4 regions of the Paraburkholderia caribensis genome follow, and region 3 is predicted to be linked to each of the others. Evidence: predicted binding sites of a transcription regulator. Region 3 holds the regulator's gene; each other region holds the start of a gene.

Region 1 (4,212 bases), on a different replicon from region 3:
GCGTTCGCCGCTGTGTGGCCGCTCGTGATGAGCACGGCGTCAGGCGTCGCACATCTGGACCGGCGCTGGATCCAGCTTGGCGAAAGCCTCGCCGCCACGCGCGCGGAAATGCTCTGGCATATCTATGTGCCGGGCGTCGCTGCACATGTGCTCACTGGCGTGCGACTCGCTATCGGCATCTTGTGGATCGTGCTGGTGCCTGCGGAAATGCTCGGCGTGAGCGCGGGACTCGGCTATCTGATTCTCGATACCCGCGACCGGCTCGCGTATTCGGAGCTGACGGCCGTCATCCTCGTAATCGGCGTGCTGGGTTTTCTGCTGGATCTCGCGGCGCGCGCCATTGCCGCGCGCCTGTCGAGTGATGTGGCGATGCGGGATCAGTAGATCCCTGTATCACGCCGACGCGTTGTTGACACGCAGTGAACCGGTCCGTCACGTCGGATGCGCCTGAGCCTCGCTGCTGACCTTCCTCGAAGCGGCGCGCCGGGCGCCCGCTTCGTATAACTCGCAACCGTGGCGCTTTGTGCATGCGCGTCGCGGCACGGCACGCGGGGACCGCTTTCCCGGCTTTCTCAGCGAGTTATCCGTTGACGGCAACCGCTTGACCGGCCGCTGCGCGCTCCAGTTCACTGCGCGAATGCGCGAGACTGAAGCGTTCGTTGGACGGCGTGCCGTTCAGATGATAGTTGCCCACGGCCGCTTCACGCTGGATCGCCGGGTTATGCGAAGCCAGCACGCGCGCATTGCGCCAGTGACGGTCCAGCCGTCGCGTTTCGCTGGTTGCCGAGGCGCCGCCCACTTCGAACACCAGCGTTGCCGCTTCCAGCACCTGTTCGATCACGATTTGCTGCGCCTGGTACGCCTCGATATCGAGCGCGATATACGTTTCCTTCGTTGCGTGTCCCGCGAGTCGCGCCTGATAGGCGCTTTCCAGCGAGCGCGCGACCGATGCCGTGATGCTCTCCGCCGAATACGCGAGACTGGCGAGGCGCCCGACTACGCGATGCACAAGCGGATTGTCACGCGGACTGGAGCGGCCAGGTACGCCGAAGGTTCGCGTGTGCCCCTGCGCAAAGGCCACGCCGTCACGCAGCACGGCCCGCGCAATGCCTGTCAGCGTCGCAAGATGGACAGTCTGATAGAACGCCGTCAATGAAGTATTGCGGCGCGGCTCCGACGCCTTGTAACGCACCAGCAGCTGATCGTCTGTCACATGCACCGACTCGAAGCGCGTCGTGCCGCTTGCCGTCAGACGCTGGCCAAATCCGTCCCAATCGTCGATGCGCGCGACACCCGGTGCGTCCGCGCGCACCACCACGCGCACGTCGTCGGTGCTGTCATGGGCGGCAACGTCGATCCAGTCCGCGTAGAGCGCGCCCGTGCTGTAGTACTTCTCGCCATTCAGCCACCAGCCATTGCCGCCCTTGTCCGCTACCAGTGTGACGGTGTTGTGCGTGCTGCCCGTACGTTCGGAGATCGCCGCACCAACGGTTTCGCCCGCCGCAATCTTCGGCAGCCAGCGCTCGCGCAGTGCTTCGTCGTCGCTTTCGAGCCGGCTTTCGATAAAGCCCGAATTCAGCCGCAAGATCTGCGGCAGATTCGAATCGGCCTCGCCGAGCCGCGTCAAAAGACGAAAGAATTGCGGCAGGCTCACGCCGCTGCCGCCATAACGCTTCGGCACGCGCAACGCGGTAAATCCCGCTTCCTTCAGCCAGCGCACGGCTTCGTAGGCGAGTTCCCGATTCTGCTCGCGCTCGATGCTGCCGGCGGCAATCCGCTCGAATACAGGCGCAAAGCGTGCGTCGAGTTCCGCATCGTCGGCGCCGCTGGCGGCGTCGTGCGGGGCGGCGGGAATCGTACTCATCGACAGTCTCCGGACAGGTTCACAGCCCTCCAGACTAAGCGCCGCCAACACGGCGCTGCAACCAACAAAAGCCGATAACGATATGCGCCAGACCGCGTAGCGCACCTTTGTGCCTATACGCCGCTACGTGCATTGCTAATCTCGCGCGGCCGGTTAAGTTTCTGCAAAACGATTATTGGAGCGTGCACAGCTCGCTTTTTATACTCGGCTCTCAGTCAGCACTCGCCGCATGAGAGTGCCAGCGAGAGTCCCATTTTTCATTTGCCTGGAAGGAAGGAACAGATGAGTTTGCGTCCGTTACATGATCGCGTGATCGTGAAGCGTCTCGATCAGGAAACCCGTACTGCATCGGGCATCGTGATTCCCGATAGCGCCGCCGAAAAGCCGGATCAGGGCGAAATCGTGGCCGTCGGGCCGGGCCGTCGCGGCGACGACGGCAAGCGTATCGAACCCGATCTGAAGGTCGGCGAACGCGTGCTGTTCGGCAAGTACTCGGGCCAGTCGGTGAAGGTCGACGGCGACGAACTGCTGGTGCTGCGCGAAGAAGATATCGTCGCGGTCGTTCAATCCTGAGGAGAATTCAATCATGGCAGCCAAAGAAGTCGCTTTCAGCGATCACGCACGCTCGAAACTGGTGGAAGGCGTCAACCTGCTCGCCAATGCCGTCAAGGTGACGCTCGGCCCGAAAGGCCGCAATGTCGTGCTCGAACGGAGTTTCGGCAGTCCCATCGTCACCAAGGACGGCGTGTCCGTGGCAAAAGAAATCGAGCTTGCGGACAAGTTGCAGAACATCGGCGCGCAACTCGTGAAGGAAGTCGCGTCGAAAACCAGCGATGCCGCAGGTGACGGCACGACGACGGCCACCGTGCTCGCGCAGGCCATCGTGCGCGAAGGCCAGAAGTACGTGGCGGCAGGACTCAATCCGCTCGATCTGAAACGCGGCATCGACAAGGCGGTGATCGCCGCCGTCGAAGAACTCGCGAAGATCAGCAAGCCGACCACCACCAGCAAGGAGATTGCACAGGTTGCGACCATCTCGGCAAACGGTGAAGAATCGATCGGTCAGCGCATTGCAGAAGCCATCGACCGCGTCGGCAAGGAAGGCGTGATCACCGTCGAAGACGGCAAGTCGCTGGCCGACGAACTCGACGTGGTCGAAGGCCTGCAATTCGATCGCGGCTATCTGTCGCCGTATTTCATCAACAATCAGGACCGCCAGCTCGCCGTGCTCGAAGAGCCGTTCATCCTGCTGCACGACAAGAAGGTCTCGAACATCCGCGATCTGCTGCCCGTGCTCGAACAGGTGGCGAAGTCGGGACGCCCGCTGCTGATCATCGCAGAAGACGTGGAAGGCGAAGCGCTCGCGACGCTGGTCGTGAACAACATTCGCGGCATCCTGAAGACAGTGGCCGTCAAGGCACCCGGCTTCGGCGACCGTCGCAAGGCACTGCTCGAAGACATCGCGATTCTGACGGGCGGCCAGGTGATCGCAGAAGAGACCGGCTTGACGCTCGAAAAAGCCACGCTCGCCGAACTGGGCCAGGCCAAGCGCATCGAGGTCGGCAAGGAGAACACCACGGTCATCGACGGCGCAGGTGAGAAAGTCAACATCGAGGCACGCGTGAAGCAGATTCGCGCGCAGATCGCCGAGGCAACGTCCGACTACGACCGCGAGAAGCTGCAGGAACGGGTGGCGAAGCTTGCGGGCGGCGTGGCCGTCATCAAGGTGGGCGGCGCGACCGAGATCGAAGTGAAAGAGAAGAAAGATCGCGTCGACGATGCGCTGCACGCTACGCGCGCGGCCGTCGAAGAAGGCATCGTGCCGGGCGGCGGCGTGGCGTTGATCCGCGTGAAGCAGGCGATCGCCGAGCTGAAGGGCGCGAATGCCGACCAGAATGCCGGCATCAACATCGTGCGCCGTGCGCTCGAAGAACCGCTGCGCCAGATCGTCGCGAATGCAGGCGAGGAAGCGAGCGTAATCGTCGCCAAGGTCGCGGAAGGTTCGGGCAACTACGGCTACAACGCGGCCACGGGTCAGTACGGCGATCTCGTCGAAACGGGTGTCGTCGATCCGACCAAGGTCACGCGTACCGCGCTGCAAAATGCGGCATCCGTGGCCAGCCTGCTGCTGACGACGGACGCCACCGTGCATGAAGCGCCCAAGGACGCAGCGCCCGCTGCTGCGCCGGGCGGTCCGGGCGCGGGTGGTCCTGGCTTCGACTTCTGACGCACGGTTGAGAGAGTGCGCTGACGCTGTGAAGCGTCAGCGCCAAAAACGCCGCGCGTATCGTGATGGCGCCGTCTTGCAACACGAACAGGCCGCCATTGCTCTCCTTGTCCCTTCCGAG
Region 2 (4,212 bases), 1.1 Mb from region 3:
TCTCCGGCTCGCATCAGGACGCGATCCGCAAGGGCTTCGCACAGCAGCAGCCCGACGCCGTCTGGGAAGTGCCGTATCTGCCCATCGATCCCGCCGACGTCGGCCGCAGCTACGACGCCGTGATCCGCGTGAACAGCCAGTCCGGCAAGGGCGGCGCGACGTATCTGGTCGAGCGCGGCATGGGCTTCGCGCTGCCGCGGCGCGTGCAGATCGAATTCAGCCACGCGGTGCAAAAGGTGGCGGATCAATCCGGCGAGGAAGTGACGGGCGACGCGATCTGCGCGCTCTTTGCCCGCGAATACTTCGAGGCCGACGGCCCGGCGCAGCGCGTCAACGGATCGACGGTGCGCTGGAACAAGCGCGAGATTGCCGTGCCCGCGACGGCAGCGGCGAGCATCGACGGCCACGAGGCGTATGCGAAGGCGGTCGCGCAGGAAATGGCGGTGGTGGCGAAACACGCCATTGAAATCACGTCGTTCGAGGCGGCGCGCACCACGGACGGCCGCACGGTCGTGTTCGTCGCGAGCCGCGTGGGCGACCAGCCCATGCGTCATGGCATCGGCGTAGCGGAGGACGAAATGACGGCCGTCGTCGATGCCGTCGTCAGCGGCGTCAATCGTGCGGGTTGGGCGACTGTCGACCGGCGGGTCGCGGCGTAACGTCAAGTAACGTAACGGCATCCGAAAACGGCAGAGGCGCAAACGCCGGCGACTCAAGCGTCGCCAGCGCGCACGGACCGCTCACGAGGCGGCCTCCGTCAGGTGAAGAGTGATGGCGCGATCCGCGTCACTCGATTGCGCAACGCGTCGCCTGCCAGGCGATCAGCTGCCATTTGCCGTCTTCCTGCGCCTGAATCGCCATGTAGGCGATCGGAAAGAGCAGCGCGCCGCTATTCGCTTCCATCTCGATCAGCGCGCGCCCCGTGACAACGCAAGTCTCGCGTCCGACAGGCAGCACGTCCTGCGACTGCACCTCGATCTGGCGATAGCGCCGGCGCCCGGCCGTGATGGCGTCGATGAACTGCTGCTTCGACTCGCGCTTGCCGTTCGTGTGGACGTAGATGACGTTGTCCGACAGCAGCGCGTCGAGCTGCTGTCCGTTTCCTTCCACCATCGCGCGAAATCGATCGCGCTCGAGCCCGCGAATCGCTTCGATCACTTTTGCCGGCATCGCGTTCGCCCCTATCGACGACCGCGCCGACAACGGCAGCGGTCGTCAGAAGTTGTACTGCACGTAAATCTGCTGGAAATTTATACCAGGATTCGGCTCTTTGATACTTGCATTGGAGACGTGCTGAAAGCGGTAGCCAAACTGGTACTGCTGATGCTCGCCGAATTGTGCGCCGACACCCACCATATCGGCGAACTGGAAGGCGGTGCTGAGCGTGTAATTCGACGAGATGCGCGGATGCGTCAAAAGCCGCACACCGACGCCCGCCTCGATGAACGGGCGGAAATAACCCGCGCTCTTGATGAACCGCACTACGGGCGTCACGCCGAATTCGCCGATGTCCTCGTGAACGTTGCCTTCGTCCGTATGCCACCACGCGGCGTGCGCCTCGCCGAGCAGCGCGAAATGCCAGCCGCCGATTTCCCACCACGTCAGATTGGGGTCCCAGACGAAGCCAAGGTCGAGTTTTCGAACGTGGTGATCGGCGACACCGCCCGCAATCTGAATGCCGAACTGGTCCGCCGAGGCGAGACTCGATACGCCGAAAAGCGCTGCCACGACGACACATTTCGGTGCCACATTAAACGAGCGCTTGTTCTTTTTTTCCATCGTGCGTCCACCGGATGCGAGGTTTAGCAGGGACATCGTGCAGCGACATTCTAGAGATAGAAGCAACTATCGGACCCTTTAATAACAACCGAAAGCCGCAAATCACTGCTTCTGTTTGCGAAAAAATCTTACAGACGATTGCAAAATCCTGCTGCAGCCGACGAATGCTAAGCGGTCGGTGCCAAACCCGCAGATGAGGTACTATGCTATTGAATGTGTATTTTCGATAGGAGAGAGGGAACTCTCATGCCCCTACGGCTTCTAAGTATTAGCACTCGGGAAATGAGAGTGCTAACATCCATCGTGGTCCGCTTTGGCGGACATTTGTCTGAATAAAGGAGTTTGCTACGTGAGCAACACACTGACCCTTCCGAGTACTCTGAGCCCGTCGTCGGCTAAGGCCGCTCCGGCAGGTGCACTGGCGCTCTCGCACGCTTCGCTTCTGCCCGGCCAGCTGGGCAACATCGACGCCTACATCCAGGCCGTAAACCGGATTCCGATGCTGACGCCGGCAGAAGAGCGCCAGTACGCCACCGAATACCGCGAGCAAAACAATCTTGGCTCCGCTCGCAAGCTCGTCCTGTCGCACCTGCGGCTGGTCGTGTCGATCGCGCGAAATTACCTCGGATATGGTCTGCCGCACGCCGACCTGATCCAGGAAGGCAACATCGGCCTGATGAAAGCCGTGAAGCGCTTCGACCCGACGCAGAACGTGCGCCTCGTGTCCTATGCAATGCATTGGATCAAGGCCGAAATCCATGAGTACATCCTGCGCAACTGGCGCATGGTGAAAGTGGCGACGACCAAGGCGCAACGCAAGCTGTTCTTCAACCTGCGCAGCCACAAGCAAGGGTTGCAGTCGTTCACGCCGGACGAGATCGAGGGCCTGGCGAAAGAGCTGAATGTGAAGCGCGAAGAAGTGTCCGAGATGGAAACGCGTCTGTCGGGTGGCGATATCGCGCTCGAAGGCCAGGTCGAAGACGGCGAAGAAGCATTCGCCCCGATCGCCTATCTGGCCGACTCGCACAGCGAGCCGACAGCCGTGCTGGCCGCGCGTCAGCGTGACCGTCTGCATAGCGACGGCATCGCGAGCGCGCTGGAATCGCTCGATCCGCGCAGCCGCCGCATCATTGAAGCACGCTGGCTGCAGGTGGAAGACGACGGTTCGGGCGGCTCGACGCTGCACGAACTGGCCGACGAGTTCGGCGTATCGGCCGAACGGATTCGCCAGATCGAAGCAAGCGCGATGAAGAAAATGCGCACGGCGCTGGCCGAGTACGCGTAACCTCAGAGAAGCAGCGGTGCGCGCCGGTCCTCCGGCCGCACCGTCTCGAAACAGAGCCCTGCTCTTCGCAAGAAGGCGGGGCTTTTTCTTGTGCGTCGTCAAATATTGCGTCGATCCGCATCAATGTCGAGACATTGTCTTGACCTCGCTCAGAACGTGAATTATCAGTGATAGAAACGGACCACCTCGCGACACGATGACGCGGGCCCGTCCGTCGTCCCATTCCTACAATGGTTGTGCATGCGTCAGTGCCGCGAGTGATGCGCACTGTGTCCTGCCGGGTCAACCGGCGCGATGTCGTTGCCCATAAAACATGACCATTACGCTAGATCACAGGAATGCCGCCCGCCGCACATTCGCCAGCCGCATCGTCGCGTGGGCTCGCGGTCCGACATTCGCCCGCGACATCCTGATCGTGCTCGCGATCAAATTCGCGCTTCTTTTCGCGCTCAAATTCGCGTTCTTCAATCATCCGCAGGCGCAGAACATGTCGCTGCCGCCTGCCCAGGTCGCCCAGGCGCTGCTGTCGGTGCCGGCGTCCGCCTCACCGCCGCCTTCGACTCAAGGTGACAACCATGCCCGCTAGCGACGTCGTCGATCTCTCCCGTCTGCAATTCGCCGTCACGGCGCTCTATCACTTCCTGTTCGTGCCGCTGACGCTCGGCCTGTCGTGGCTGCTCGTCATCATGGAAAGCGTCTACGTGATGACGGGCAAGCCGATCTACAAGGACATGACGCAGTTCTGGGGCAAGCTGTTCGGCATCAACTTCGCGATGGGCGTCACCACGGGTCTCACGCTGGAGTTCCAGTTCGGCACCAACTGGTCGTACTACTCGCATTACGTCGGCGATATTTTCGGCGTGCCGCTCGCCGTCGAAGGGCTGATGGCGTTCTTTCTCGAATCGACCTTTGTCGGGCTGTTCTTCTTCGGCTGGAACCGGCTGTCGCGCATCCAGCATCTGATGGTCACGTTTCTGGTCGCGCTCGGCTCGAACCTGTCCGCGCTGTGGATCCTGATCGCCAACGGCTGGATGAACAACCCGGTCGGCGCGGAGTTCAACTACGAAACGATGCGCATGGAACTGTCGAGCCTGTTCGCCGTGATATTCAATCCCGTCGCGCAGGTGAAGTTCGTGCATACGGTGTCG
Region 3 (4,212 bases):
CCCGTGCAATTCGGCGGCCGGCTCGCGATAGGTCTTGCGCCGCTCGTTTTCCTGCTGCCGCTTCTGCTTTCCCTCTTCGGTTTCCACGTAAAGCGTCTGCGCGACGCTCGCTGGTCCGCGCACGTCGCACACGCCGAGCACCTGGATCTGCCACACGATCCGTTCGATCTCGATCTCGACCAGATCGCCGACCCGCACATCCTTGGCCGGCTTCACACTTGCGCCGCCGATCCGCACCCGGCCTTTCTCGACGGCATCGGTTGCCAGCGAACGCGTCTTGAAGAAGCGCGCCGCCCACAACCATTTGTCGATGCGCAAGCGAGCGCCCGGTTCGGTGGAAATCTTGTAGTTCATCAGTCCTTCTTCAGGCGTTTCCAGACGCCATGAGCCGATACACGAATGCAGATTGCATGCCGGACGCGGAAAAGTTCAGGCAACAGACGCGCTTTGCGGCGCGCTCACCTGCACCGGCCAGCCTTGCAGGTGCTGCGCGACGATCTCGCCGAGCGCCGCGATCCACGCAGGCGATGCGTTCAGGCAAGGAATGGCGTGAAAAACTTTCCCGCCCGCGTGCACGAATTCGTCACGCACTTCCATGCCGATTTCCTCGATAGTCTCCAGGCAATCCGCCGTAAAGCCCGGACAGAACACGTCCGCGCGATGCACGCCCGCCGCGCCCAGTTCCTTGAGCGTCGGCGCCGTGTAGGGCTGTAGCCATTCGGCCTTACCGAAGCGCGACTGGAACGTCACGCGGCACTCCACAGTTGTGAGCCCGAGCGCGTGCATCAGCAACGACGCCGTCTGCTGACATTGCTCGTGATACGGATCGCCCAGGTCGAGCGTGCGCTTGGGTACGCCGTGGAAACTCAGTACCAGCTTGTCGCCCGCCGCGAAGTCCGGGCGGCCGTGTACATGCCAGTAATGGTTCACCTGCGCCGCGAGCGCCGAGATATAGGCGGGATGATCCGCGTACTGGCGCACGGTGCGGATCTCCGGCTGGTTGCGCATCCGCTTGAGCGCAGCGAATGCGTCGTCGAAAGCCGTGGCCGTGGTCGACGACGAATACTGCGGATACATCGGCATCAGCAGGATGCGTTCGGCGCCCGCCAGCTTCAGCTGGTTGAGCATGGCGGGAATGCCGGGCGTGCCGTAACGCATCGCATAGTCGACGATCACCGTGTAGTCGTTCACGTGCAGCAGATGCCGCAGCCCTTCGACCTGCTTTTCCGTATGCACGCGCAACGGCGAGCCTTCAGGCATCCAGACGGCGGCGTACTTCTTCGCCGAGGCGATGCCGCGAAACGGCAGGATCAGCAGCCGCAGGATGATTTGCCACACGAACGACGGGATCTCGACCACGCGCGGATCGGACAGAAACTGCGCGAGATAGCGCCGCACGGCGCGAGGCGTCGGCGCATCGGGCGTTCCGAGGTTGATCAGCAACACGGCGACACGATGTGCCGCAGCATTCTGCGAGGGCCGCTCGAGGTCGAAGCGCATAGGCAAGAAAAAGAGCCGTGCAGGCGCGCGGCACGTAATGAATCGGGAAGCCCATTATAGCGGGGCGGTCTGCCGCCGATACCTGGCCGTTCGGCCAATTGGCACGGCGAAAAACGCCGCGCATGATGAACACCATGCCGGACTCGGCGCTACCCCTGGCTGAGCGTCATCGAAAGCAGTCGCGCGGTGATGTCGACAATGGGAATCACGCGGTTGTAGGCCATGCGCGTCGGGCCGATCACGCCGAGCGTGCCGACAATCTTGCCGTTCACCTCGTACGGCGCGGTCACCACGCTCATTTCCTCGATCGGGACGAGGTTCGACTCGCCGCCAATGAAAATCTGCACGCCTTGCGCGTGGCTCGACACGTCGAGCAACTGAAGGAGACTCGTCTTTTGATCGAATACATCGAACAGCTTGCGCAGCCGCGCCATGTCCGACGAAAGGTCGGCCACTTCGAGCAGATTGCGCTCGCCGGAAATCAGCACGGTTTCGCCCGTATCCGTGACGTCCGTGCTCGCGGTGACGGCCGCGTGCATCAGCGTGGTCATGTCGCCGCGCAGTTCGTCGATTTCCTCGCGCAGACGCAGGCGCACCTCGTCGAACGACAGGCCCGCGAAGTGCGCGTTGATGTAATTGGAGGCTTCCGTGAGCTGCGACGGCGAGAAATCGCGCTGCGTCGCCATGATGCGGTTCTGCACGTCGCCTTCCGGCGTCACGATGATCAGCAGGATGCGCTTGTCGGACAGGCGCAGAAATTCGATCTGCTTGAACACATGGCTGCGGCGCGGCGTCAGGATCACGCCCGCGAACTGCGACAGGTTGGACAGCACGCTCGCGGCGGCCGCGACCACTTTCTGCGGCTCGCCCGGCTGCAGCGTGGTCTTCACTGCGCGCATCACGGCGTCTTCGTCGGCGGCCGACTCGACGGTGAGCATGGTGTCGACAAAAAGCCGGTAGCCGCGCGGCGTCGGAATGCGTCCCGCCGACGTATGCGGACTGATGACGAGCCCCAGTTCCTCGAGATCGGACATCACGTTGCGGATCGTCGCCGGGCTGAGTTCGAGCCCCGAGTACCGCGAAAGCGTGCGCGAGCCGACCGGCTGACCTTCGGCGATATACCGCTCGATCAGCGTTTTCAGAAGGGTTTGTGCTCGAGGATCTAGCATGGCGAAAAATTTTAGCGTAACCACCGGATGGCGGCGAGCGCGCGGCGGCACGAGGCGCGGCGGCTCGACAGCCTTGCGCGCCCTGCGCGGCACCCCGCCCACGCTGAAGCCACATCGCATGAGTCCGGACAGTCGTCACGTCTGTCATGAGGACTTCACCATTCTAACGATAATCCGGCGAAGGCTGGCCGGCATCGCGCGGCCGTCGCGCGTCAGCCCCCACGGGCGTGCCGCCGCGTTCCACGGTTCTTTTCAGGTCCCACCTATGGTGTAATGCCGGCATGCAAGCTAATAGCCAGTTCAAGACCGTCGCGCTCATCGGGCGCAGCAATACGCCGGGCATCGGGGAACCGCTGACCGCGCTCGCCGCGTGCATCGGCAAGCTCGGTCTCGACGTCGTGTTCGAGGCGGAAACCGCCCAGGAAATCGGCGTGACGCAATGGCCTGCGCTGCGTCCGGCGGAGATCGGCGCGCGCGCGGACGTTGCCATCGTGCTTGGCGGCGACGGCACGATGCTCGGCATCGGCCGCCAGCTGGCGCCATACCGGACGCCCCTGATCGGCATCAACCACGGGCGGCTCGGCTTCATCACCGACATCCCGTTCACCGACATGCGCGAGATTATCCCGCAGATGCTGTCGGGCACCTTCGAGCGCGAAGAGCGCACGCTGCTCGAATCGAGGATCATGCGCGACGGCCAGCCCATCTACCACGCGCTCGCATTCAACGACGTCGTCGTGAACCGCTCGGGCTTTTCGGGTATGGCGGAACTGCGCGTCTCCGTGGATGGCCGCTTCATGTACAACCAGCGCTCGGACGGGCTGATCGTCGCGACGCCGACGGGCTCGACGGCTTATGCGCTCTCGTCGCAAGGGCCGATTCTGCACCCGCAGCTGCAGGGCCTCGTGCTCGTGCCGATCGCTCCGCATGCGTTGTCGAACCGCCCTATCGTGATCCCGGACGACTCCAAGGTCAGCATCCAGATCATCTCGGGCCGCGACGTCAACGTGAACTTCGACATGCAGTCGTTCACCGCGCTGGAACTGAACGACACGATCGACGTGCGCCGCTCGCGCCATACCGTGCCTTTCCTGCATCCTGTCGGCTACAGCTATTACGCGACGCTGCGCAAGAAGCTGCACTGGAACGAATATCCGTCGCACGAAGACGATCCACGCGACTGAATATCTGCCAGCGCGGCCTGCTGCAAGTCCGAGCGTAACGAAAACACACCACACCAACTCACGCCAGCCACGCCACACAGACGAGCCATGCTCCGCCACCTCTCGATACGCGACTTCGTCATCGTCGCCGCGCTCGACCTTGAATTCGACAGCGGCTTCACAGTCTTTTCCGGCGAAACGGGTGCCGGCAAATCCATTCTCATCGACGCGCTGGCGCTGGCGCTCGGCGCACGCGCCGACGCGAGCGTCGTGCGCAACGGCGAGGCGCGCGCGGACATCACGGCCGAATTCGACACGCATCCGCTCGTCGACGCGTGGCTCGACGAACAGGCCCTCTCCGCCAGCGAGACGGAGCACGG
Region 4 (4,212 bases), 160 kb from region 3:
GCGATTGCGCTGCGTGCACGGATCAGTGCAACACCGCCGCCAGCCACGATGCCTTCTTCCACAGCTGCGCGCGTTGCGTGCAGTGCGTCTTCGACACGTGCCTTCTTTTCCTTCATTTCGACTTCGGTCGCTGCGCCAACCTTGATCACTGCAACGCCGCCAGCCAGCTTGGCCACGCGCTCTTGCAGCTTTTCACGGTCGTAGTCCGACGTCGCTTCTTCGATTTGCGTGCGAACCTGCTTCACGCGCGCTTCGATGCTTGCTGCTTCGCCAGCGCCGTCGATGATCGTCGTGTTTTCCTTGCCCACTTCGATACGCTTCGCTTGACCCAGTTCGTTCAGCGTTGCCTTTTCGAGCGTCAGGCCGGTTTCTTCAGCGATGACCTGACCACCCGTCAGGATCGCGATGTCTTCCAGCATTGCCTTGCGACGGTCGCCGAAGCCCGGAGCCTTGACAGCCACCGTCTTCAGGATGCCGCGGATGTTGTTGACGACCAGCGTAGCCAGTGCTTCGCCTTCGACGTCTTCAGCGATGATCAGCAGCGGACGGCCAGCCTTCGCGACTTGCTCCAGAACCGGCAGCAGATCACGGATGTTCGACACCTTCTTGTCGTGCAGCAGCACGAACGGGTTGTCGAGGACAGCGACTTGCTTGTCCGGATTGTTGATGAAGTACGGCGACAGGTAGCCGCGGTCGAATTGCATGCCTTCGACAACGTCCAGCTCGTCTTGCAGCGACTTGCCGTCTTCGACGGTGATGACGCCTTCCTTGCCGACCTTGTCCATGGCTTCAGCGATGCGATCGCCGATCGACGTGTCGCTGTTCGCCGAAATCGCGCCAACCTGTGCGATTTCCTTGTTGGTCGTGCAGGGCTTGCTGATCTTGCGCAGCTCTTCGATTGCTGCTGCGACTGCACGGTCGATACCGCGCTTCAGGTCCATCGGGTTCATGCCCGATGCGACGTACTTCATGCCTTCGCGAACGATCGACTGGGCCAGAACCGTTGCCGTCGTCGTACCGTCACCGGCGTTGTCGCTGGTCTTGGAAGCGACTTCCTTGACCATTTGCGCGCCCATGTTCTGGAGCTTGTCCTTCAGCTCGATTTCCTTCGCGACCGAGACACCGTCCTTGGTGACCGTCGGGCCGCCGAAGCTGCGTTCGAGAACAACGTTACGGCCCTTCGGACCCAGCGTGACCTTCACTGCGTTGGCGAGAATATTCACGCCTTCAACCATCTTGGCACGGGCGGAATCGCCGAACACGACGTCTTTAGCTGCCATCTTCTAACTCCTTGAATTCTTGAGAATGAACCGGGACAAGTGATTACTTGTTGACAACGGCCATGATGTCTTCTTCGCGCATCACCAGCAGTTCGTTGCCGTCGACCTTGACGGTCTGGCCTGCGTACTTGCCGAACAGAACGCGATCGCCGACCTTGACGTCGAGCGCGATCAGGCCGCCCTTGTCGTCACGCTTGCCCGGGCCGACTGCCAGGATTTCGCCTTGATCCGGCTTTTCTGCTGCGGCTTCGGGGATCACGATGCCCGACGCGGTCTTGGTTTCCTGATCCAGACGCTTGACGATCACGCGATCATGCAAAGGACGAAGGTTCATGGATAGATCCTCTCTTGATTGGGACTGAAGAACGCTGAGGTATGCCGGCTGGCGCCGCCAACCAGCGGAGTTGTTAGCACTCTCGTGCGGTGAGTGCTAATTATATGGACGAGGGATTACAAATTCAAGAAGAGACGGAGGAAGACAGAATGATATCGCCCATGCGTCGGTCGGCGCGGTTCGCCGCCGACTTCGAAAAGGTCGGCAAGACAAAAATAACTCATTACAAACAATGACTTACTGATATGCAGTAGCTTGTGAGCACGGCGGGAAAGGCTCCGGGATGCCGCACTCCTCTCCAGATAGCGGCGTCTAGGTGAAATCCCGTAAGCGCCCGTCGTTCGGGGCCTGACGCATTCTCACCGCCCGATCCCGTCCCCACACGTCGAAGCCAAGACCTGCGTTTTGCGCCGCGAGTCCCGTTCGCCGGTGGCGCGCCGATGCAAGCAACGTGACCGTGCAAATCGGCCAACAAGCCGGTGTCTGAAAAGCCCCGCATCCCGCTTCCGAATACTGTGCGATGACGCACAGGTATATCGGACCGCAATCGATAAGATCGACCCGAAATCGTAGATATCCGAATTAAACGGCGCGAAAGGCGGGCGTCCGTTTTCGGCTGTCATATGAACGCCAGACATCGTCACGATACGGCTCGGAACCCCGTTTCCCGATGGAACCGGATGCAGCCGGATACAGCCGGATACAGCCATTAAAGGTTGAATGATGACCAACGCCATCCATGCCGTCCGTCAGTTTCAGCCCTTCCTGGAGTATCTGCGGGAAGGAAAGCAAAGCCGCGCAGCGAGCACGCACGTCGAAAAGGCCGATCTGATGACGATCGAGCCGTCCAGTCACGTCGTGATCTCGCGGGAAGGCCGACAGCGGCTGGCGGCCGAGAGTCAGACCGCGCAGCCGTTCGATTGGGAAATATAGGATTGATTGCGCCGCGTCTATGCGTCGCGGCCGTTTCGCACTTGCCGGGCGGCGACGAGCAGACCTACCGCGCCGCGCAGTTCACCCGCGCCCTCACTTCGTGGTCACCGACGCAACGGGCGAACCGCTTCCCCCGTCCGGGGCGTGCATGGCGCTCGTCTGCGCATCGCCGCCATCGCGGGCTGGCGCCACCCAGGCGGCGGGCGCCGCATTGTTCGCTGACGGACGGGCGGCGCTGTCCGTTGGCGTGCCCGGCGGCAAGGGTGGAAGCGTCGGCAATCCCGTCGGCAGTCTCGTCGGCGCACTGTTGACAACGACGGGCGGCGGTTTGCGCGGCGCGGGTGCGGCTTTATCGCCTAGCGGCTTCCATCCTGTCGAAAGAACCGCCCGCTGAAGCAGAGCCTGAGCCTCCACGCTGCCGGCATCGATCGCCAGCGCCTGGTTGGAGAGTTTGAATACACAACTCCATATCTTGTCGTTTGCGCAGCTGTTCGCCACGCCTATCGCAACGTCCCGCTGGTTTTCCCGATCCTTGACGTCGCGTTGCATCCGCAATGCGTCAGGGTTGCCGGGTGCCAGCAACAGCGCGTCCGCCACGGCTGCTTTCGCCTGCGTCAGATCGTTTCGCGCGAAACCTGCCCTTGCGTCGCTCAACGCATCGGAGATCGTCCGATGCGACTGCGCGCCGCCCGGCGCGCGAGATGTGACTGGCTGCGCGATCCTGTCGACGGTGGCTTGGCCGTTGACGTCCGTCGAAGACACACTCTCTTTCGACGGCGGCAGGTACTGAGGTATCGGGCTGCTCGGAGCGTCCGCGCCTGCCGACAGTTCGCCGCCCTCGGTGTTGCGCGTATGGCCGTGCCCAAGCCACAGATAGCCGACCACGCCGAGCAGAACCAGGCCTGCCAGCGGTATCGCGCCCCGCGTAACGACCCAGCGATACACAGCTTGTGGCAGCGACGCGGGCACCACGTCCGGCGAAAATTCCGTCTCCCCTGCCCCTTGCCACACGACGTTCGGCGCAGCACATTCCGTCGGGTCGTCGACGACTGCGGGTGCCCGGCGAGTGTGCGCGGGGACAGCCCTCAATTGCGCCTGTGCACGCTTTGGCCGGTCGGCCTCGAGCGGGCGACTCACGCCGCAGTAGGGGCAGAAGTTGACATACTGGTACAGCACGCCGCCACACGTGGTGCACGGCGTCGGAAATCTCAAGGCGGGCGTCGTTTCGGCAGACATGCTTGAACCCCAACCAATTGTGCGCGATGCCATTTCGGCAGACTCGGCGTCGAACTGAAGACAGACCACAGAGTGAGCGGAACTCGCCATCCGCTTTCGCGGGAAAGCGGACAGCCCGGCCGCAGGGCCGGTAACTGCGCAACAGAGTGCTTTATCGCATGTCGTATCGGGCGACGGTGTTAGCTATCGCACATACGTTACGAACTTATAGAAGAGGACGAATCTTGCTCGGGACTTTTCATCGCCCTATGTGGCGCAAGACGCTTTGCAGAAGAACCATCGCACCCGGCAAATGAAAAACGGCTGCCCCAAAAAAAACATGGCGGCCTTCCCGTCACAGAAGGTCGCCATGCTGCGCAGACGCCGGATCAATCGACAACAGAACGACGTATCGGCGTCCGCGTCACCGGGTGAGAACAGAAACTAGGT

What was found. Region 3 encodes HrcA, which represses chaperone genes, less so after heat shock. Its sites were predicted from a motif close to TTAGCACTCNNNNNNNNNGAGTGCTAA; they were not measured.
Region 1: a site for HrcA is predicted at 2,080-2,106, ahead of C2L66_RS25820 (co-chaperone GroES). Genes of this name have one in related genera too.
Region 2: a site for HrcA is predicted at 2,048-2,074, ahead of rpoH (RNA polymerase sigma factor RpoH). Genes of this name have one in related genera too.
Region 4: a site for HrcA is predicted at 1,688-1,714, ahead of C2L66_RS12530 (co-chaperone GroES). Genes of this name have one in related genera too.

What each region holds. Positions count from the first base shown of each region.
Region 1 is NZ_CP026102.1:2,058,435-2,062,646, forward strand. Features, by position in the region: gene C2L66_RS25805 (ABC transporter permease) at 1-384, shown strand, start outside; partial or broken gene C2L66_RS41825 (nitroreductase family protein) at 452-586, shown strand; gene C2L66_RS41475 (acyl-CoA dehydrogenase family protein) at 581-1,864, opposite strand; gene C2L66_RS25820 (co-chaperone GroES) at 2,147-2,437, shown strand; gene groL (chaperonin GroEL) at 2,451-4,091, shown strand.
Region 2 is NZ_CP026101.1:382,365-386,576, reverse strand. Features, by position in the region: gene leuA (2-isopropylmalate synthase) at 1-659, shown strand, start outside; gene C2L66_RS01705 (nuclear transport factor 2 family protein) at 787-1,170, opposite strand; gene C2L66_RS01700 (acyloxyacyl hydrolase) at 1,216-1,779, opposite strand; gene rpoH (RNA polymerase sigma factor RpoH) at 2,129-3,064, shown strand; gene cydP (cytochrome oxidase putative small subunit CydP) at 3,378-3,650, shown strand; gene C2L66_RS01685 (cytochrome ubiquinol oxidase subunit I) at 3,640-4,212, shown strand, end outside.
Region 3 is NZ_CP026101.1:2,986,756-2,990,967, forward strand. Features, by position in the region: gene C2L66_RS13200 (RNA-binding S4 domain-containing protein) at 1-354, opposite strand, end outside; gene hemH (ferrochelatase) at 430-1,500, opposite strand; gene hrcA (heat-inducible transcriptional repressor HrcA) at 1,650-2,669, opposite strand; gene C2L66_RS13215 (NAD kinase) at 2,951-3,853, shown strand; gene recN (DNA repair protein RecN) at 3,941-4,212, shown strand, end outside.
Region 4 is NZ_CP026101.1:2,822,202-2,826,413, forward strand. Features, by position in the region: gene groL (chaperonin GroEL) at 1-1,280, opposite strand, end outside; gene C2L66_RS12530 (co-chaperone GroES) at 1,324-1,614, opposite strand; gene C2L66_RS12535 (hypothetical protein) at 2,338-2,547, shown strand; gene C2L66_RS12540 (hypothetical protein) at 2,641-3,783, opposite strand.